2 regions of the Streptomyces sp. NPDC104371 genome follow, and region 1 is predicted to be linked to the other one. Evidence: riboswitches for the same ligand, from Rfam matches in the RefSeq annotation. Region 1 holds a riboswitch; the other holds the start of a gene.
The links. A riboswitch is a leader RNA that binds a small molecule or an ion and turns the genes downstream of it on or off. The one in region 1 is predicted to bind cobalamin.

Region 1 (3,501 bases):
CGATGCGCTCGCGCAGCGCCGCCCAGCGCTCGGGCCAGGTGGGCGTGACGCCGTAGTGGTCGGGGTGCAGCACACCCCGCGCGGTACGGGTCTTCTCCCAGGCCGGCACCGGGCCGCTGCGCTCGGCGAGGTCGGCCGAGGCCTCGTACGCGGCGAGCATGACGCGCTCGGCGATCCGCGTGGACAGGGCCTTGGCCTCCGGCGAGTCGAAGGGCAGGCGCAGTTGGAAGAAGACGTCCTGCAACCCCATGGCGCCGAGGCCGACCGGGCGCCACCGGGCGTTGGAGCGGGCCGCCTGCTCGGTCGGGTAGAAGTTGATGTCGACGACCCGGTCGAGGAAGGTGACGGCGGTACGGACGGCGGAGTCCAGCCGCTCCCAGTCGAGTTCACCCGCCGCGGTGTCGACGAACGCGCCCAGGTTGACGGAGCCCAGGTTGCAGACCGCCGTCTCGCCGTCGTCCGTGACCTCCAGGATCTCCGTGCAGAGATTGGAGGAGTGGACGACATGGCCCGGCTCGGCCGTCTGGTTGGCGGTGCGGTTGGCGGCGTCCTTGAACGTCATCCAGCCCTGGCCGGTCTGCGCGAGGGTACGCATCATCCGGCCGTACAGCTCACGGGCGGGCATCGTCTTGCGGGCGAGACCCTTCGCCTCGGCCGCGCGGTAGGCGGCGTCGAACTCCGCGCCCCACAGGTCGACCAGCTCGGGCACGTCGGAGGGCGAGAACAGCGACCACGGCTCGTCGGCGGCGACCCGGCGCATGAACTCGTCCGGCACCCAGTGCGCGAGGTTGAGGTTGTGGGTGCGCCGGGCGTCCTCGCCGGTGTTGTCGCGCAGCTCCAGGAACTCCTCGATGTCCAGGTGCCAGGTCTCCAGATAGACCGCCGCCGCGCCCTTGCGCCGACCGCCCTGGTTCACGGCGGCGACCGAGGCGTCGAGCGTCTTCAGGAACGGGACGATGCCGTTGGAGTGCCCGTTGGTGCCGCGGATCAGCGAACCCCGCGAGCGGATACGGGAGTACGACAGCCCGATGCCGCCGGCGTGCTTGGAGAGGCGGGCGACCTGGTGGTAACGCTCGTAGAGGGAGTCCAGCTCGTCCTTGGGGGAGTCGAGGAGGTAGCAGGACGACATCTGGGGGTGCCGGGTACCGGAGTTGAAGAGCGTGGGGGAGGAGGGCAGGTACTCCAGCCGGCTCATGAGTGCGTACAGCGCCGCGACCTCGTCCACGGCGTGGGCGGTGTCGTCCTCGGCGAGACCGGAGGCGACGCGCAGCAGGAAGTGCTGCGGGGTCTCGATGACCTTGCGGGTGATCGGGTGCCGCAGCAGATAGCGGCTGTGCAGGGTGCGCAGGCCGAAGTAGCCGAAGCGGTCGTCGCCGGCGGGGTCCACGAGCGCGTCGAGGCGGTCGGCGTGGAGGCTGACGAACGTGGCCGTGCGGTCGGCGATGAGCCCTTCCCGGTGCCCGACGGCGATGGACTCCGTGAAGGACGTGACCTGCTGCGAGGCGGCCTCGGCGGCGATGGAGAGCGTCAACAGCCGTGCGGCGAGCCGGGAGTAGGCGGGGTCCTCGGAGATGAGCCCGGCCGCGGCCTCCGTGGCCAGCTCGCGCAGCTCCGCCTCGTCCGCCCGCGCGGAGCGGCCCCGCAGCGCGGCGGCGGCCACCCGGCCGGGGTCCGCGTCGGGGAGGTCGGCGGTCAGCTCGGTCAGGGTCCGCAGCAGGGCGGCACCGGGACCGTCGGTCCCGTCGGTCGCCGCGAGTGTCGCTGAAGCCGGTTCGGCTGGCGCGATGGTCACGTAGGGCTCTCCCTCGCTCGGCACGGGGCCTGGCAGAGGGCGGAGGCGGGCTCACGAGCGCGTGCGGGCGCGTCGCGTCCACCGGCCCATTCCACGAGGCCCGGACGTCAGGGCGCCCGGACCGGACGGTCGGGCGCTGCTGTCGGCAGGTCCTCGGACTGGACCTCGTACACCACCCCGTCCGGGGACGGAGGCGTACAAGTACACCGTTGCGGGACAGTTCCGGATTCGCACCGGATTCCCCTGCGGCGACAGCGAGCACGAGCATACATCTTGTGCCGGGTCGCCATGCCACCACCACATGTTGTGGCTGTATGGGTCGTAGTGGATCAGATAGCCCATGGCCTCGGGGCATGTCAGAGTGTCAACGCATAGGTGAGAAGGGTGACGTCGGTGAGTTCGGGGACGGGGTTCCAGTCGCGGTCGGGGGTGCGCGTGAAGCCGAGGCGGGTGTAGACACGGTGGGCGGAATGCATGGTGCGCTGGGTCGACAGGACGAGGCGCGCACAGCCCGGGACGGCCCGTGCGCGGTCGACACAGGTGCGTACGAGAGCCTCGCCGATGCCCCGGCCGCGCGCGTCACGGGAGACCGCGAGCATGCGTATCTCGGCCTCCCGGGGCCCGGCGATGTCGGCCATGGGGCCGCCGGAGGGGACGAAGGTCACGCCGCCGAGCACCCGGTCGCGGTCGACGGCCACCAGCACCTCGGCGGTGGCGGCCCGCGCGGCCACGTCCCGCAGCACGCCGAGGTAGGGGTCGCTGTCCCCGAAGTCGAGCAGCCCGTCCTGGAGGTAGGCCTGGGCGGTGATCTCCCCGAGGGGGCCGTACTCGGCGGCCTGCGCCCGCCGGATCAAGATGTCCATGGGGTCAGTGTGCGGGACGGGGTCAGTGTGCGGGACGGGCGCGACAACGGGCCGCCGGATGTCCGTCCGACGGCCCGCGATCGGGTCACGCGCGCTGTGCGCTCACCGCGTGCTCAGTGCGCCGCCTCCGTCAACTCGGCCTGGACGCCCGGGTCCCCGGCGTCCGCCGTGTAGTCCTCCGGCTTGGTCTCGTCGACCCCCTCCGGGGCCTTCAGCGCCCGCAGGACGACCGTCACGACCACCGTGACCAGGATGTTCAGCACGAAGGCCGTCAGGCCGATGTAGCCGATCTCGCCGATCCCCGGGATCTCCTTCGACGAGCCGCCGAAGTGCTTCTGGGTCGGGGAGGCGACGCCGTACGCGGCGACCGTGCCGTACACCATGCCGACCGCCCAGCCCGCCAGCAGCGCCCAGCGGTGGAACCAGCGGGTGAACAGGCCGCCGACCAGCGCCGGGAAGGTCTGGAGGATCCAGATACCGCCCAGGAGCTGGAAGTTGATCGCCACGGTCTTGTCCATCGTCAGGACGAAGACCAGGGCGCCCACCTTCACCAGCAGGGACACGAGCTTGGAGACCTTCGTCTCCTGCGCCGCCGTGGCGTCCGGCTTGATGAAGTCCTTGTAGATGTTGCGGGTGAACAGGTTCGCCGCCGCGATCGACATGATCGCCGCCGGGACCAGCGCGCCGATGCCGATCGCCGCGAAGGCCACGCCCGCGAACCAGTCCGGGAACATGTCCTCGAAGAGCTGCGGAATCGCCAACTGGCCGTTGTCCACCTTGATCCCGGCGGCGATCGCCATGAACCCGAGCAGCGCCAGCAGACCCAGCATCAGCGAGTACAGCGGC
Region 2 (3,501 bases), on a different contig from region 1:
TTCATGAGCGCGGTCGGCTCGATCCGGCAGGCCTGGGCCTGCATGGCCTGTGCCCGCCCGATCTCCGCGCCCTCGCGCGTGACGAAGGAGTTGAGGGACATGTTCTGCGCCTTGAACGGCGCGACCTTGACGCCCTGTCGCACCAGCCAGCGGCAGATCCCGGCGGTGACGACGCTCTTGCCCGCGTCGGAGGTGGTACCGGCGACCAGCAGTCCGCCGCTCATCACAGACGTCCCTTCGTCAGAACCCGCCGGGCGAGGAACCGCCCGGCGACCGTGACCCCGAGCGCGAGCCCGCTCACGCGCCGGGACAGCCGTACGGCGCGCTCGATGTCGCCGACCCGGACCGCCCGCCCTCCGCCGTTGAGGACCGGCCGGTGCTCCACCCGGCCCCCGTACGAGAGCGTCCCGCCGAGCCGCACCCCGAGCGCCCCCGCGAACGAGGCCTCCACGGGCCCGGCGTTGGGGCTCGGATGCGCCGCGGCGTCGGCACGCCGGGCCCGTACGGCGCCCCGCGGATCGGGACCCGCCACCGCCGCCAGTACGGTGGTCAGGCGCGCCCCCGGCCACCCGGCGACGTCGTCGAGCCGGGCCGCGGCCCAGCCGAAGCGCCGGTAGCGCGGCGACCGGTGTCCGACCATGGCGTCCAGGGTGTTGACGGCCCGGAACCCGAGCAGCCCGGGGACCCCCGCGACCGCCCCCCACACCAGCGCGCCCACCACGGCGTCGGAGGTGTTCTCGGCGACGGACTCCACGACCGCCCGCGCGATCCCGTCGGCGTCGAGCGCCTGCGGGTCCCGTCCGCACAGATGCGGCAGCCGCGCGCGGGCGCCCTCGACATCGCCCGCGTCGAGGGCGCGCCCGATGCTCCGGGCCTCCCGCGCGAGCGACGTGCCGCCGACAACGGCCCACGTGGCGGCGGCGGTCAGTGCGAAGGACGCGGCGGGGCAGGGACGTACGCGGCGCGCGGCCACGGCCCCGAGGGCCACGGCGCCACCGGCGCACACGGCGGTGTGCAGCGCGCCCCACCCTCGGTGGTCGCGCCACACCGCCCGCTCCACGGCACCGGTGGCCAGCCCGAACGCGGCGACCGGATGCCCACGGCGTGGATCGCCGAACAGGAGGTCACCGAGAAGACCGGCGGCGGCGCCGTACGCGAAGACGCGATCGGCACCCATGGGCTCAGTCGGCCGCGGGACGGGTCAAAGGTCGGGTACGGAACCGTGAACGGCAGCCGAGCATGGCGGTGTTGTCCTCACTCAGGGTGTCCACGCCCTGGTTCGACGAGACCGGCGGTGAGAGTTCCTGGCTCCCGGGATGTACTTCCCCGGTGACAGTGGCGGGACCGCGCCGGAATCGCACCGGCTTCCTCTCCTGTCGCCGTATGGCCCCGGCAGTTCACCACGCCTCCCGAACACCCGTCAACCACCCCCTGACCTGCGACGTCACAGTGTGCTCGGTCCCACACGGCGGAAGTCCGGATCGGTACGCCGAATCGACGGTTTCTGGGCTCTTCCCCGCAGCGGAAGCCGGGAACACTGGAGGAGAACAGCAGTACGAGCGGGGTGGGCGCGGACGAACGGCATGGCCAGGAGGAGGTCGGTGTGATCGGCAGGGACCCGTCAGGGCGGGGGTGGGCCAAGAGCAGCTACTCGTCCAGTGATGACAGCGCCTGCGTCGAAGTCGCCGCCGCTGGGGCGCGTGTGCGGGTGCGTGACTCGAAACGGCGCGAAGGCCCGGTGCTCGTCTTTCGCCGTACCGCGTGGTGTGGTTTGCTGGCTGCACTCGAGAACCCGGCAGCGGACCGCTTCTGAAGATCCGTCCACAGGACGGGAGGGACCCACATGGGGGACAGGGCCAAGGACGTCCCGGCACGTGCGGGAGGTCCACCTATGACGCGTGTATCGCTGACGGCGGCGGCTCCGCTCGCCCTCTTCTCCCTGACGACCGGCGTGCTCGCCGTCGGCATGGGCGCGCTCGCCGCGCTGCTCGTGCCCGGCTCCTCGGCGCGGGCCCTGGTCTGGCTGGTCGTGACGCTGGTGGCCGCGGGCTGTGCCGGCCTGTGGTGGGGCCTCACCCCGGTCACGGAGCGCCTCCGCGTTCTGGACCGGGTCGTCGCGGCGGTTCGTCCGCGGGACCCGCACAGCCGCTGACCTCGCTCGCGCGCCCCGCTCCCGAGCGACCGCGCACCGCTCTGCCGAGGCCCGCCGCGAGGGCGGTGACCAGCGCCGCGCTCAGCGCGCCCAGCACCGTGGTGGTCAGGGGAGTCAGGGCGCTGATCCGCAGGCTGGGCGCCACCCGCGCGGACACGGCGATGCTGAACAGCAGGACGCTGCCGCAGGCGGTGCCCAGCAGCAGCCGGACCGACAGCAGCCGGATCTCGCCGCTGACCCGGGCGTTCTCGACGTCGATGAGGGCCTCGGCCCACTCCCGCCGCTGCATGGCGCGGGCCTTGAGCGTGACGTCGTCGAGGCAGGCGGGGCCGTTGTCGTCGGCCGTGCCCGCCTGTGGGGGGACGGCGGGAGGGTCCCCCGCCGTGACGGAGCGCGCCGCGTGCAGCCGCCTGCACCACTCAAGGAACCCGAAGACCGCCATGGGTCCTCCCCGTTGTTCGCCCGGTGCCTGCCCGGGTCAGGTGTTGGCCAGACTCTCCTTGACCGTGTCGAGCAGCTCGATCAGCCGGTCGCCGTCGTACGCCTTGGTGCTGATGTCCTCGAAGCACTCCTGGTAGCGCGCCGTGAGATCGAGGTCGTCACGGTTCGACACACTGCCGGTGGGGCCTTCGAGATAGATCAGGTCGTCGTCGTCCTTGAAGCCGAGCAGGACGAACGAACTGGCCACGCTGTAGTGCGCGCCCGCCGTGAACGGCAGCAGCCGCATGGTGATCCGGGGGTGCCGGGACAGCGTCTTGAGGTGCTCGAGCTGATGGCGCATCACCCCCGGGCCGCCGATGACCCGTCGGATCGCCGCCTCGTCGAGCACCAGGTGCACCTCCGGCCCCTGATCGCCGTCGTAGGCCCGTTCCTGCCGGGTGGTGCGCAGCTCCGCCGATCTGCGGGCCCGCTGCGGGGCCGAGCGCGGCGCCAGCAGGGCCATCGTGTAGTCCTCCGTCTGGAACAGCGCGGGGATCAGGGTCGGGTGGTACGTGCGGATCGAGGTCGCGGCGCTCTCGTAGCCGAGGTACTGCGCGAACTGCGGGCGCACCATGTCGCTGTACGGCGCCCACCAGGCGAGCCCCTTGGAGCCGCGGGCGGCCTCCTCCAGATCGGCCACCCGGACCGGTTCCGTGACGCGGTAGAGCTGGAGCAGGGCGCGCAGGTCCGTGACGCTGAGGCTGACCGTCCCGGCCTCCAGCCGGATGACTTTGGACAGGGACCATTCCAGCGCGTCAGCGGCCTCCCGCTGCGTGAGACCCGCTTCCTCGCGCGCCCTGCGCAACTCGATACGGAGCCTGCGTCGGTTGAGGCTCGGATCGATGTCCCTGGCCATGTCGCTCCCCTGC

Region 2: it holds a riboswitch for cobalamin, as region 1 does, so the genes downstream of both, ACZ60T_RS16840 (cobalamin biosynthesis protein) here and ACZ60T_RS08030 (ribonucleoside-diphosphate reductase subunit alpha) in region 1, are expected to answer to the same signal.

What each region holds. Positions count from the first base shown of each region.
Region 1 is NZ_JBVJNF010000002.1:481,485-484,985, reverse strand. It holds gene ACZ60T_RS08030 (ribonucleoside-diphosphate reductase subunit alpha) at 1-1,792, opposite strand, end outside; cobalamin riboswitch at 1,920-2,067, opposite strand; gene ACZ60T_RS08025 (GNAT family N-acetyltransferase) at 2,149-2,655, opposite strand; gene mctP (monocarboxylate uptake permease MctP) at 2,769-3,501, opposite strand, start outside.
Region 2 is NZ_JBVJNF010000004.1:606,859-610,359, forward strand. It holds gene ACZ60T_RS16835 (cobyric acid synthase) at 1-224, opposite strand, end outside; gene ACZ60T_RS16840 (cobalamin biosynthesis protein) at 224-1,177, opposite strand; cobalamin riboswitch at 1,279-1,418, opposite strand; gene ACZ60T_RS16845 (DUF397 domain-containing protein) at 1,604-1,813, shown strand; gene ACZ60T_RS16850 (hypothetical protein) at 1,892-2,152, shown strand; gene ACZ60T_RS16855 (hypothetical protein) at 2,082-2,594, opposite strand; gene ACZ60T_RS16860 (helix-turn-helix domain-containing protein) at 2,631-3,488, opposite strand.